One region of the Mycobacterium sp. NGS26 genome, then DNA from elsewhere that is predicted to be linked to it. Evidence: predicted binding sites of a transcription regulator. Region 1 holds the regulator's gene; the other holds the start of a gene.
The links. Region 1 encodes LexA, which represses DNA repair genes until DNA is damaged. Its sites were predicted from a motif close to CGAACANNTGTTCG; they were not measured.

Region 1 (6,769 bases):
ATGTTCGCCGCGAATCTCGGTGTGCCGGAAGACGAGGCGACGGGCTCCGCGGCGATCCGCATCACCGACCACCTCAGCCGCGACCTGCACATCACGCAGGGCAACGGGTCGAGGATCGAGACCATCTGGAGTCCCGAGGGCTGGGTGCGGGTGGCCGGGCGCGTCGTCAACGACGGTGTGACACAGGTGAATTGAGCGCGCGCGGTTTAGGCCTTGCGGTGCAACGTCGCGGAGAGGTGATGCTGCATGGGTTGCCCCACGGCGCCCATCCGCACCGAGTACGACAGCTCGTCGCCGTCGATCCGCAGGGAGCGTCCGAGCGCGGACACCTCTTTGGCGGTCGGGGTCAATCCGACGTCGGTGGTGGACAACTCGACCTCGATGACGCCGCCGGTCACCGAATAGGTGCCCACCTCGATCTCGGTGATGCCGCTGGGGTGGGCCAGCACCAGCTCGACCTGACCCGGCTGCGGCACCCGCAGATAGCCGGTCTCGGCGTGCAGGGGTTTGCCGTCGGCCACCGCCTTGGTCTTCTGCGCGTAGGCCAGAAACGGCTTGCCCACATGGGAGAACACGACCTCCTCGAGGTACTCGAAGGGCTGGATCGTGGGGTATTCGCCGGCGCCTCGACCGGCCCAGGTGCCGAGCAGTGGCGCCAGGGCCTCGAGATCGGGATGCAAGTCGGCAGGCATGAAAAACAGCGTAGTCCGGCGGGCACTGGCCCCCGGGACGCCGGTGGGTCAGCTCGGCGTGGACACCTTGCGGTGCGCGCGCAGCGCCTCGATCTCGCGCTCGAAATCGTCGGCCGACGAGAACGACCGATACACCGACGCGAATCGCAGGTAGGCCACCTCGTCCAGGTCGCGCAACGGCCCGAGGATGGCCAGGCCGACCTCGTGGCTGGGGACCTCCGGCGAACCGGCGGCCCGCACGGTGTCCTCGACCTGCTGGGCCAGCAGGTTGAGTGCGTCCTCGTCCACCTGGCGGCCCTGGCAGGCGCGGCGGACCCCCTTGATGACCTTCTCCCGGCTGAACGGCTCGGTCACCCCGCTGCGCTTGACCACGGCCAGGACCGCGGTTTCCACGGTGGTGAACCGGCGGCCGCATTCGGGGCAGGACCGGCGGCGCCGAATGGCCTGGCCCTCATCGGTTTCCCGCGAGTCGATCACCCTGGAGTCGGGATGCCGGCAGAACGGGCAGTGCATGGCCGCTCCTTCGCCGTGCTGACACCTCGCGGAACAGTCCGAGCGTACCCGTGCGCCGCCCCGGGAGGCCAACGCAACCGCGGTGCGCGCGCGCCCGTCGCCGCGAGGACCGAGCGGCCTTGGCCCGCTGCGGCTTTCGCAGTGCACCGGGGCGCCGTCAGCCGACCGGGGCGATCAGCGTCTGCCCGGCGGCCAGCGCCGGCGAGTTCAGGTCGTTGAGTTCGCGGATCCGGTCGGCAACCTGGCGAGCGGGCGCGTCCGGCGCCACCCGGTGCGCGACGTCCTGCAGGGACTCCCCGGCCTCGACGCGCACGACGGCCAGCTTGTCGGGCACCGGGGCGGCCGAACCGCCGGAGTCGCCGTTGGCCAGCTGGCCGAGGTTCGCGACCAGGCCGAGCCACAGCGTGATCGCGCCGGCGAGCAGCGCCAGCCCGACCGTGGTCAGCATCGTGACGGGCCGCCTGCGATGCGGCGCGACCGACATCGCGACGCCGGTGCCGTGGTAGCGCAGCGGCGCCCCGGCGGGCCGTGAGCTGCCCGGACGGCGGGGCCGGACCGGGCGCTCCCCCTGGTGGCGAGGCCCGTCGGCCGGCGCCCCGGCCGGGCGCCGGATGCCGCTGGTGCGCGGCGAGAGTGTGTGGATGACTGTCATGTGCGTTCCTCCGGTCAACTGGTCCTCGCTCGTGTGTTCGACTATATTCGCTCACCCGTTCGAAACCCGAACATTTGAGCGAAGCGTGTCGGACGAGCCAAACGCTAAACCACACCACCGACAAACCGCGTCGGTGCCTCCTCCTGACATGCAGCACAAATACCCGATACCCGCAAAAGTTACACACGTGTAATTCACCCGCCGTAGGGTCTTGACGCACCATCCCTAGGGTCTTTAGGCCTTGTTCCGGCCCGGTGTCGGCCCGGGCGACACGCGACTCGAACACATGTTTGATTATCGGCCGCCGGGCGGCTACATTCAGTGCCATGAGCGACAGCAACGACACTTCAGCCGCCGGCGCGGCCGGCCGGTTGCATTCCGTGGATCCATCGCTTACCGAGCGGCAGCGCACCATCCTCAACGTCATCCGGCAGTCGGTGACCAGCCGCGGCTATCCGCCCAGCATCCGGGAGATCGGTGACGCCGTCGGCCTGACGTCGACGTCCTCGGTGGCCCACCAGCTGCGCACCCTGGAGCGCAAGGGGTACCTGCGCCGCGACCCGAACCGTCCCCGGGCCGTCGACGTCCGCGGTGTCGAGGACACCCCGGCCGTCGCGGTGCCCGTCACCGACGTCGCCGGCTCGGACGCCCTGCCGGAACCCACCTTCGTGCCCGTGCTCGGGCGCATCGCGGCCGGTGGGCCGATCCTGGCCGAGGAGGCGGTCGAAGACGTCTTCCCGCTGCCCCGTGAGCTGGTCGGCGAGGGCGCGCTGTTCCTGCTCAAGGTCGTCGGCGACTCGATGGTCGAGGCCGCGATCTGTGACGGCGACTGGGTTGTGGTGCGGCAGCAGAATGTCGCCGACAACGGCGACATCGTCGCCGCCATGATCGACGGCGAGGCCACCGTCAAGACGTTCAAGCGCGCGGGCGGTCAGGTGTGGCTGATGCCGCACAACCCGGCGTTCGATCCGATCCCGGGCAACGACGCGACCGTGCTCGGCAAGGTCGTCACGGTGATTCGCAAGATCTGACGCGGAATCTTATTGTGCGGCAACGAGATTGAGACGTTCGCGGGTCAGTCCGCCCTGGTGAAGCCGTTGACCTGGGCGACTTCCTCGCTGGACATCCAGAGCTCGGCCAGCGTGTCCTGGTAGAGCCCGCTGTCGGGGGTGTAGTACAGGCCGAAGCTGGCGTTGACCTTGATGGGATATCCCTCGGGCGCCTGATACGGGTCGTCCAGGGGCAGGTGGATGGTCGGGCGCCCGGGTGAGCCCAGTCCCGCGCCGGCCGGTTCCTCCTCGGTGTCGACGGCCGCGTGCCGCCCGGACCGCGGGGCGGCGGCGGGCGTGACGGCGCCCGGCGCTGCGACATCCGGCGCCGTGTGCGGAACCGCGACGTCCGGGTACCCGGCGCCCGAATCGACCGCCTCGGGCGCCGCCGGGGGGTAGGCCTCGTCCGGATGGGCGGCATCCGCGGGGGCATGCGGAACGGCCACGTCCGGGTAGGCGGCCTCGATGTCGGCGGCCTCCGGGTACTCCTCATCGGGGTAGGCGGCTTCCAGGACGTCTTCGGGGGCGGCTTCGGGATGCTCGGGCTCGGCCCGAACACCCTGCGCCACAACACCTTCCGCGACAACGGGTATGGAATCGGTGTCGACCGCGTCGGGGTCCTCCTGCTCATCCTCCCTGGACCCGGACGGCCATTCGCCGCCGTATTCGTCCCCGGCCTCGTCGCCCCGCGACCAGCTGACCCGCGCCGACCCGGCGCCCACCGGCTCCTCCTCGGAGGGCCGCGGCTCGCCGAAGCCATAGTGCTCGGCGGCGACATCGGCTTCCTCGTGGCCCCACCTGTCGTCGGCGTCGTAGCCACCGACGTCCACGTCGCGGTCGAACTCGTAGGCGGCGAGCTCCCGGGCCGTGCGACGGCGGCGCGCCCCGACCACCACATACCCCAACACCGCGAACAATGCCGCGATCGGAATTAGCGCCAGCAGGTACCACCAGTTCCAGGCGAACTTCTTGGCGTGGGGAGGCATCGCCGCGCCGCTGGGCTGGTTCTGGCCCGACACCTGCAGGCCGGACAGCAGCGGCGCCAGGTTGGACGGCTCGGTGGCGAACGTGTTCTTCGCGCGGTTCCACGAGATCTTGCCGCCGGCGAACTTCTGGGAGATCACGTCGCCGTCCACCGCCTGATCGGCGACCGGCACGCCCAGTTTGCCGCCGGGGCCGCGAAGCTTGTCCCAGGCCGCCTTCATGGCGCCGCGCACGACGAACGCGCCGTGCTGGGACGTCCAGAAGATCACCGGCTTGTCGGCCGCGGCGAACGCGGAGACCCGGCTGCCGGGGACGCCGCCGTCGGACTCGTTGGCGATCGGGAAGCCCAGGTCGCTGCCGACCGGCCCGCCCAGCGACTCGTACTTGGCCAGCACGTCGCTCTCGATGGCGTTCGCGCCGGTGGCCTGGCTGAAGAACACCTTGCCGCCGGCGAAGTTCTGGGCGATCCCGTCGCCGCCGATGGGATATTGGCCGCCCTGCTTGGCGCCCAGCGGACCCGAGGCGCCGCCCGCGGCGCGCCACGCCATGTTGATCGCCGCGGTGGGATCGGTCGCCACCTGAAGGCCCTTGAGCTGGTCGGCCAGCGCCGGCGGGGTGGTGCTGAAGTCCTTGGTCTTCCGGTTCCAGGAGATCTGGCCGCCGGTGAACTTCTGCGAGGTGACCTCGCCGTCGTAGGTCTCGTCGCCGACCGGGGCGCCGAGCACGCCGCCCGAGCTGCCGAGCTTGTCCCACGCGGCGTTCATCGCGCCGCGCACCACGAAGGCGCCGTGCTCGGACGTCCAGAAGATCACCGGCTTGTCGCTGGCGGAGAACGTGGCCACCCGGCTGTCCGGCCCGGCGAGGCCGGGGACCTCGTTGATGGTCGGAAATCCCAGGTCGCTGTTGGCCGGGCCGCCGAGCGCCTCGTATTTGTCGAGGATCGGCCCGTAGACGAATTTGGCGCCGGTGTCGGTGGTGTAGAACATCTTGCCGCCGTCGAAGTCCAGCGCGAACCCGTCGCCGACCGGGTAGACGTCGCCCTTCCTGGGGCCCAGGGGTGAACTGTCGCCGCCGGCCTTCTCCCACGCCGCCATGATGGCCGCCTCGGCGTCGCCGATCGGGGACGCCGAGGCCGTGGGCGCCAGGAACGCCGCGGCCACCACCGCGGCCGCCATGCTCACCAGCGCGCGCCCGAACAGCCTGCGCAGTGGACCTCTCTGCGGTTTCACCAAGCCTCCCAGCCGACGGATATGCCCCTTGTTGCGGCCATGCCCGCACCCTGCAGACCCTGCGAGCGGGTGATACCCCCACCGCGAGTTGGCAACCCGCATCGGTACGCGTTATCGCCGGGCTCGCATAACTTTGCTCCAGCGACCGGAGAATTCGAAGCCAAATCACGAATTTTACGAAAACGGATATCACTCCGATGTCGAAATGATGCGGGGCCACAGCCATGTCGCGACCATTCGGTCCGCAGGTCGCGCGTCATCACCGGAGTGCGGGCAGCAAAACGCATGCGCCGACGGTACGCGAGGCCGTCGATCGAAGCGGGATATACCCGGCCAAAACACCGATCGGCGCACGGTTGAATTTGCCCGCGAATGTGCCGCGGACCAAACGACGCGACGACGGAGTCGTTGCCTGTCAACACGATTGCGTTCGCCAACGGCGCGCCGACGGGGCCGCCGCGGAGGCTAGACCCCGAGGCTGCGCCCGATGATCTCCTTCATGATCTCGGTCGTGCCACCGTAGATCGTCTGCACCCGGGCGTCGAGATAGGCACGCGCGACCGGGTATTCGCGCATGTAGCCGTACCCGCCGTGCAGCTGCAGGCAGCGGTCGATCAGGTGGACCTGCTTCTCGGTGGAGTACCACTTGGCCATCGCGGCCTGTTCGGCGGTCAGCTTCTCCTCGAGGTGCAGCCGGATGAACTCGTCGACCATGACGCGCACCACGGTGGCCTCGGTGGCCAGCTCGGCCAGCACGAAGCGGCTGTTCTGGAAGCTGCCGATGGGTTTGCCAAAGGCCTTGCGCTCCTTGGTGTATCGCAGCGTGTCCTCCAGCACGGCCTCCATCGCGGCGGCCGCCATGATGGCGATCGAGATCCGTTCCTGCGGCAGGTTCTGCACCAGGTAGATGAAGCCCTTGCCCTCCTCGCCGAGCAGGTTTTCGACGGGAACGTGCACGTCGGTGAACGACAATTCGGCGGTGTCCTGGGCGTCCAGCCCGATCTTGTCCAGGTGCCGTCCGCGTTCGAAGCCCTTCATGCCGCGTTCGACGACGAGCAGCGAAAAGCCGTGTGCCCCCTGGTCCGGGTCGGTCTGCGCCACCACGATCACCAAGTCCGAGTTGATCCCGTTGGTGATGAACGTCTTTGAGCCGTTGAGCACGTAGTGATCACCCTGCTTGACGGCGCGGGTCTTGATGCCCTGTAGGTCGCTGCCGGTGCCCGGCTCGGTCATCGCGATGGCGGTGATCAGCTCCCCGCTGCAGAACTTGGGCAACCAGCGCTGCTTCTGCTCCTCGGTGGCCAGCCGCAGCAGGTACGGGGCGACCACGTCGTTCTGCAGCCCGAACCCGATCCCGCTGTAGCGCCCGGCGGTGGTCTCCTCGGTGACGATCGTGTTGTACCGGAAGTCGGGGTTGCCGCCGCCGCCGTACTCCTCGGGCACCGCCATGCCGAGAAAGCCCTGTTTGCCCGCCTCGAGCCACACGCCGCGGTCGACGATCTTGGCCTTCTCCCATTCCTCGTGATACGGCGCGACGTGGCGCTCGAGAAAGGTCCGGTAGGACTCGCGGAACAATTCGTGCTCGGGCTCGAAAAGAGTGCGCTGGTACTTGACGGCACTGCTCATGGCTGACCTCCGGGCGAACGGGAA
Region 2 (6,769 bases), on a different contig from region 1:
CAGCGTCAGCGCCAGCACCCGCATCCGGTCGGGCAGCGGCCCGTCGATCTGTTCGTCGTGGAAAAGCGCGTCCACCGAGGACGGGCCCACCCCGGACTCCGGCGTCGCCCGCAGCGCCGCGACCACGTCCCCCAGCCCGGCGGCGGCGACCACCTGGCGGGCGATGCGCACCAGGACCGAACTGCCGTGCCGGGCCAGCGCCAGCGTCGCGGCGCAGTCGCCGGCCAGCGCCACCTGGCGTCGCCAGATGCGCGCGGCCATCGTCTTGGCGGGGTTGGTGAACAGCTCGCGGCCCGCGCTGTTGCGCAGCGCCTCGGCGTCCAGCTCGTCGGCGAGCAGCGCCAGGTCCTGTCCCGAATTCACGCCGGGCCGCGGGTCCACGGTGTGCAGCGCGGCCAGGCCGGCGGCCAGGTACCGGGACAGGCCGAACTCGTCGCGAACCGCCATCCGCGGCTCCAGCACCGCGACCCGCCCGGCCGTGGAGTCGCGCAGCGGACCCTCGTATGGGGCCACCACCACGACCCGCGCGCCGCGGCGCACCCCCGTCGCGGCGGCGCCGACCAGCGCCGGGTCGCCGGGGTCGTCGCCCGCGACGATCAGCACGTCGAGCGGGCCGACCCAGGGCGGCGCGTCGCCGGCGAGCGCGATCGGCGCCGACGCCGCGCCGGCCAGCGTCGCGGCCAGCAGCGTGCCGGCGGTCTCGGCGGTGCCGCGGCCGGGCACCCAGATGATGCTGCGCGGCCGGTCGCCGGTGCGCAGCGAATCCAGCGCGCCCTCGTCGGCCGCGGCCGCGACGGCGCGCACCTGCGCACCCGCCGACGACGCGGCCCGCAGCAGGCCCTGCCGGTCGGCGGCGAGCAGGCCGTCGGTGTCTTCGAGGTCGATCGCCCGGGTGGCGTTCACGGCGCGGCCCCCTGGGCCGGGGCGATCGCGGCGATCTCGGCGCTGATCTGCTGGACCACCGCGTCGACGTCCTCGGTGCTGCGGCCCTCCACGTTGAGCCGCAGCAGCGGCTCGGTGTTGGAGCTGCGCAGGTTGAACCAGCTGCCGTCGCCCAGGTCCACGGTCACCCCGTCCAGGTGGTCGATGGAGTGGATCCGGCTGCCGAACGACTTGAGCACCGCGTCGGTGGCCGAGGCCGCGTCGACGGAGCCTTTCAGGGCGAAGTTGATCTCGCCGGAGGACTCGTAGCGCTGGTAGTCGGCGGTCAGCTCCGACAGCGGCCGGTGCTGCTCGCCGAGCGCCGCCAGCACGTACAGCGCGGCCAGCATCCCGGAGTCGGCGCCGAAGAAGTCGCGGAAGTAGTAGTGCGCTGAGTGCTCGCCGCCGAAGATCGCGCCCGTCTCGGCCATCAGCCCCTTGATGTAGGAGTGCCCGACCCGCGACCGCAGCGGTGTGCCGCCGCGCTCGATGACCAATTCGGGCACCGCGCGCGACGTGATCACGTTGTGGATCACGGTGGCGCCGATCTCGCGGCCGAGCTCGCGGGCGGCCACCAGGCCCGTCACCGTCGACGGCGAGACCGGCATCCCGCGTTCGTCGACCACGAAGCAGCGGTCGGCGTCGCCGTCGAACGCCAGCCCGATATCGGCGCCGGTGTCGCGCACGTACTTCTGCAGGTCCGCCAGGTTCGCCGGGTCGAGCGGATTGGCCTCGTGGTTGGGAAACGAACCGTCGAGCTCGAAGTACAACGGCAACAACGTGATCGAATCGATCGCGCCGAGCACGGCCGGCGCCGTGTGCCCGGCCATGCCGTTGCCGGCGTCCACGGCCACCCGCAGCGGGCGCAGCCCCGAGGTGTCCACCAGCGAGCGCAGGAACTCGCCGTAGTCGGCGAGCACATCGCGATCGGTGACGCCGCCCGCCGGCCCGTCATAGCCTGGGATCCCGGCGATCACGTCGTCGGCGATCTCCCCCAGCCCGGTGTCCGCGCCGACCGGCTTGGCCCCCGCCCGGCACAGCTTGATGCCGTTGTAGGCCGCCGGGTTGTGGCTGGCGGTGAACATCGCGCCCGGGCAATCCAGCAACCCCGAAGCGAAGTAGAGCTGATCGGTGGACGACAAACCGATGCGCACCACATCGAGGCCCTGGCCGGCGACCCCGGTCGCGAACGCCGCGGCCAGTGGCGGCGAGCTGTCCCGCATGTCGCGGCCGACGACCACCCGTCGCGCGCCCTCGGCGCGCATCAGCCTGGCGAACGCGGCGCCGACGTCGGCGACCAACGCGTCGTCGAGCTCCTCGCCCACCAGCCCGCGTACGTCGTAAGCCTTGATGACACGGTGGACAGCCGCGGCGGGCCGAGACATGCGGAGGCTCCTGACGACTACTTGCTTGGACGGGTCTTCGTGGACTCTTGGGGTCAGCCTATCGGCCCCACAAAGTTATGGGCCCAAACGGTGCACAGGGTTCGCAGCGGTGCTAGTCGGCCGGGTCGGGCAACACCCGCAGATGCCCGCGGCGGCGTCCGGAGCGATGCTCGGGCGGGGCGAGCAGCCCGCCGCTCGGCGCGGTGGCCTGGGCCCCGGCGGGGTGCATGTCGGCGGAGAAGCCGTTCAGCGGCGCGCCGGTGCCGCCCCGGTGGGCCAGCCCCGCACCGCCCGGGCCCTCGCGCACCGCGTCGGCCAGCGCCACCAGGTCGTCCTCGTCGGGGTTGGGCAGCGGCCCGGCGTGGCGCACCAGGTCCCAGCCGCGGGGCGCGGTGATCCGGCCGGCATGGCCGACGCACAGGTCCCACGAATGCGGTTCGCGCGCGGTGGCGAGCGGGCCCACCACAGCCGTCGAGTCCGAGTAGACGAACGTCAAGGTCGCCACGGCGTAGTGCGGACACCCGGGCCGGCAACAGCGACGGGGAACGTTCACGACGAAAGGCTATCGTGGACAAACGCCGCCGAAGCGCCGGACACGCGCAACGGTTCGACCCCCGATGTTCAACCGTTACCATCGGGCCGGTGAACAATTCCCGTGGCGATTCGCGCGGTTCGCCGCGAAACGGTCGGGGCCGCTGGGCTTCACACCGGGCCACCCGGCGGGGCCGCGACATGCGCGGGCCGCTGCTGCCGCCGACGGTGCCGGGTTGGCGCAGCCGGGCCGAGCGGTTCGACATGGCGGTGCTGGAGGCATACGAACCGATCGAGCGGCGCTGGCACGAGCGGGTGTCCGAGCTCGACGTGGCCGTCGACGAAATCCCGCGCATCACCGCGAAGGATCCGGAGAGTGTGCAGTGGCCGCCGGAGGTCATCGCCGACGGGCCGATCGCCCTGGCCCGCTTGATACCGGCGGGGGTGGACGTCCGCGGCAACGCCACGAGGGCGCGAATTGTGTTGTTCCGCAAGCCAATCGAGAGACGGGCGAAGGACACCGTCGAACTCGGCGAGTTGTTGCACGAAATCCTGGTGGCTCAGGTGGCCATCTATCTGGACGTGGAACCTTCGGTCATCGACCCGACGATCGACGACGAATGAGCCGGTAGCTCAGATGATGCCGCGCTTGAGGCGGCGGCGCTCGCGCTCGGAAAGACCGCCCCAGATGCCGAAGCGTTCGTCATGCGCCAGGGCGTATTCCAGGCACTCGTGACGAACCTCGCAACCCAGGCAGATCTTCTTGGCCTCGCGGGTGGAACCACCCTTCTCGGGGAAGAAGGCCTCGGGATCGGTTTGCGCGCACAGCGCGCGGTCCTGCCATTGGTCCGGGGTGGGCGGCAGGGGTTCGGGTTCGAATGCGACTGGCGCATCGGGAACCACGGTCAGATGCGGGCGCGCAATTGGCGCCGGCGTCGCACCAATACTGGTGTGCGGTGTGCTTGCCATAACGCCCCGAAGGTGTTCAAAAGACATGCGTCGTCCGCCTCCTCAGGTTGATATTGAGAGAGTGATTTTTTTCCACTGTTCTGATGTACAGACAATTCGAACAAGTGATCGAATCTCGGTCTGCGACACCGGAACCGGCCGGCCAACCGGGAAATGACACTGATGTGATTAGACACGGGTTGACCAGCCGGGTCAAGCACTTTGGCGCATTTCCATACCATCTCGTGATCAAATTTCGGCGTTTCTGTTGTTATCGGCTCTCGGCGTGTCGGTCACAGCCAAGTAAAACCCCCCATTGCGGTCGTTCGAAATGCGCCCCGCTGCCGCCCGTCAGGCGTGCGGCCGGGCCCCCCTCGCCGGCCGGTACTGTCGTGCGGTGTGAAGGTCACCGTGCTGGTCGGCGGGGTCGGCGGCGCCCGGTTCCTGCTCGGGGTCCAGCAGCTGCTCGGGCTGGGTCAGTTCCAGTCGCAAGGGCGCCCGGATGCTCAGGCCCACGAGCTGACTGCCGTCGTCAACGTCGGCGATGACGCGTGGATCCACGGTTTGCGTGTCTGCCCCGATTTGGACACCTGCATGTATACCTTAGGTGGAGGCGTCGATCCAGAACGGGGTTGGGGCCACCGCGACGAAACCTGGCATGCCAAAGAGGAATTGGCGCGTTACGGTGTGCAGCCGGACTGGTTCCAGCTCGGCGACCGCGACCTGGCCACCCACCTGGTGCGCACCCAGATGCTGCAGGCCGGCTACCCGCTGTCGCAGATCACCACGGCGCTGTGCGACCGCTGGCAGCCCGGCGCCCGGCTGCTGCCGGCCACCGACGACCGTTGCGAGACACACGTGGTGATCACCGATCCGGCCGACGACAGCCGTCGGGCCATCCACTTCCAGGAGTGGTGGGTGCGCTACCGGGCGAAGGTGCCCACCCACAGCTTCGCCTTCGTCGGCGCCGAAAAGGCCGGCGCCACAACCGAAGCGGTGGCGGCGATCGGCGAGGCCGACGTCCTCCTGCTGGCGCCGTCCAACCCGGTGGTCAGCGTCGGCGCCATCCTGGCCGTCCCGGGCATCCGCGGCGCGCTGCGGGGAGCCGCCGCCCCGGTGGTCGGCTATTCGCCGATCATCGGTGGAAAGCCGTTGCGCGGCATGGCCGATGCGTGCCTGTCGGTGATCGGGGTCGAATCCACCGCCGAGGCGGTCGGCCGGCACTACGGGGCGCGCAGCGACACCGGGATCCTGGACTGCTGGCTGGTGCACGAGGGCGATCACGCCGACATCGACGGGGTCGCCGTGCGCTCGGTGCCGCTGTTGATGAGCGACCCGAAGGCGACGGCCGAGATGGTCGCCGCGGGGCTGGACCTCGCGGGCGTGGCGGCGTGACCGCGCCCGCCGAGCACGGCAGCGCCGCCGCGATCGAGATCCTGCCCGTCGCGGGGCTTCCGGAGTTCCGGCCCGGGGACGACCTGAGCGCGGCGCTGGCCGCCGCCGCGCCCTGGCTGCGCGACGGCGACGTCGCGGTGGTCACCAGCAAGGTGGTGTCCAAGTGCGAGGGGCGGCTGGTGCCCGCGCCGCGCGACGCCGAGGAGCGCGATCGGCTGCGGCGCAAGCTCGTCGACGACGAGGCGGTCCGGGTGCTGGCCCGCAAGGGCCGGACCCTGATCACCGAGAACCGGCTGGGGCTGGTCCAGGCCGCCGCGGGCGTGGACGGCTCCAACGTCGGCGCCGACGAGCTCGCGCTGCTGCCGGTGGACCCGGATGCCAGCGCCGCCGCGCTGCGCGCCGGCCTGCGCGAGCGGCTCGGCGTCGACGTCGGCGTGGTCATCACCGACACGATGGGCCGCGCCTGGCGCAACGGCCAGATCGACGCGGCGGTCGGCGCCGCGGGTGTGACTGTGCTGCAAGGCTATTCGGGGGCCGTCGACCGGCACGGCAACGAGCTGGTGGTCACCGAGGTCGCGGTCGCCGACGAGATCGCCGCGGCCGCCGATCTGGTCAAGGGCAAACTGACCGCCACGCCGGTGGCCGTGGTGCGCGGGCTCGCCAAGCGGGTGGTCGCCGACGACGGCTCGACCGCCCGGCGGCTGCTGCGGCCCGGCGACGAGGACCTGTTCTGGCTCGGCACCGCCGAGGCCCTCGAGCTGGGCCGCCGGCAGGCGCAGCTGTCGCGCAGATCGGTGCGCCGGTTCAGCGCCGAGCCGGTGCCGCCGGAGCTGGTCGAGGCGGCCGTCGCCGAGGCGCTCACCGCGCCGGCCCCGCACCACACCCGGCCGGTGCGGTTCGTGTGGCTGCAGACGCCGGCCACCCGGACCCGGCTGCTGGACGCGATGAGGGACAAGTGGCGCGCGGACCTCGCCGGCGACGGCCGGCCCGCGGAGTCGATAGAGCGCCGGGTGGCGCGCGGCCAGATCCTCTACGACGCACCCGAGGTCGTCATCCCGATGCTGGTCCCCGACGGCGCGCACAGCTATCCCGACGCCGCCCGCACCGACGCCGAGCACACCATGTTCACCGTCGCCGTCGGGGCGGCCGTGCAGGCGCTGCTGGTCGGGCTGGCGGTGCGCGGGCTGGGCAGCTGCTGGATCGGCTCGACGATCTTCGCCGCCGACCTGGTCCGCGCCGAGCTGCAGCTGCCGCCCGACTGGGAGCCGTTGGGCGCCATCGCGATCGGCTACCCCGCCGAACCGGCCGGCCTGCGCGATCCGGCCGACGCCGGGGATTTGTTGATCCGCAAGTGATACTGGGCCGATGAAGACGTTCGCGGGCAAGGCGGCGGCGTCGGCCGACAAGGTCCGCGGCGGCTACTACACGCCGGCGCCCGTGGCCCGGTTCCTGGCCCGCTGGGTGCGCGAGGCCGGCCCGCACATCGTCGAGCCGTCCTGCGGCGACGGCCGGATCCTGTGCGAGCTGGCCGCGCTCGGCGCTCGGGTGCGCGGCGTCGAACTCGTCGCGCACGAGGCCCGCAAGGCGCG

Region 2: the regulator LexA is predicted to act here: its motif matches at 3,904-3,917, upstream of cofD (2-phospho-L-lactate transferase).

The regions. Positions count from the first base shown of each region.
Region 1 is NZ_JCALDU010000002.1:336,987-343,755, reverse strand. Features, by position in the region: gene AC5Y6X_RS07735 (PhzF family phenazine biosynthesis protein) at 1-195, shown strand, start outside; gene AC5Y6X_RS07730 (peroxynitrite isomerase) at 207-692, opposite strand; gene nrdR (transcriptional regulator NrdR) at 741-1,205, opposite strand; gene AC5Y6X_RS07720 (LysM peptidoglycan-binding domain-containing protein) at 1,363-1,857, opposite strand; gene lexA (transcriptional repressor LexA) at 2,184-2,888, shown strand; gene AC5Y6X_RS07710 (sunset domain-containing protein) at 2,933-5,098, opposite strand; gene AC5Y6X_RS07705 (acyl-CoA dehydrogenase family protein) at 5,585-6,745, opposite strand.
Region 2 is NZ_JCALDU010000007.1:262,110-268,878, forward strand. Features, by position in the region: gene AC5Y6X_RS22390 (TobH protein) at 1-903, opposite strand, end outside; gene AC5Y6X_RS22395 (phosphomannomutase/phosphoglucomutase) at 900-2,306, opposite strand; gene AC5Y6X_RS22400 (DUF3499 domain-containing protein) at 2,419-2,859, opposite strand; gene AC5Y6X_RS22405 (metallopeptidase family protein) at 3,039-3,461, shown strand; gene AC5Y6X_RS22410 (WhiB family transcriptional regulator) at 3,471-3,806, opposite strand; gene cofD (2-phospho-L-lactate transferase) at 4,185-5,180, shown strand; gene AC5Y6X_RS22420 (coenzyme F420-0:L-glutamate ligase) at 5,177-6,535, shown strand; gene AC5Y6X_RS22425 (Eco57I restriction-modification methylase domain-containing protein) at 6,546-6,769, shown strand, end outside.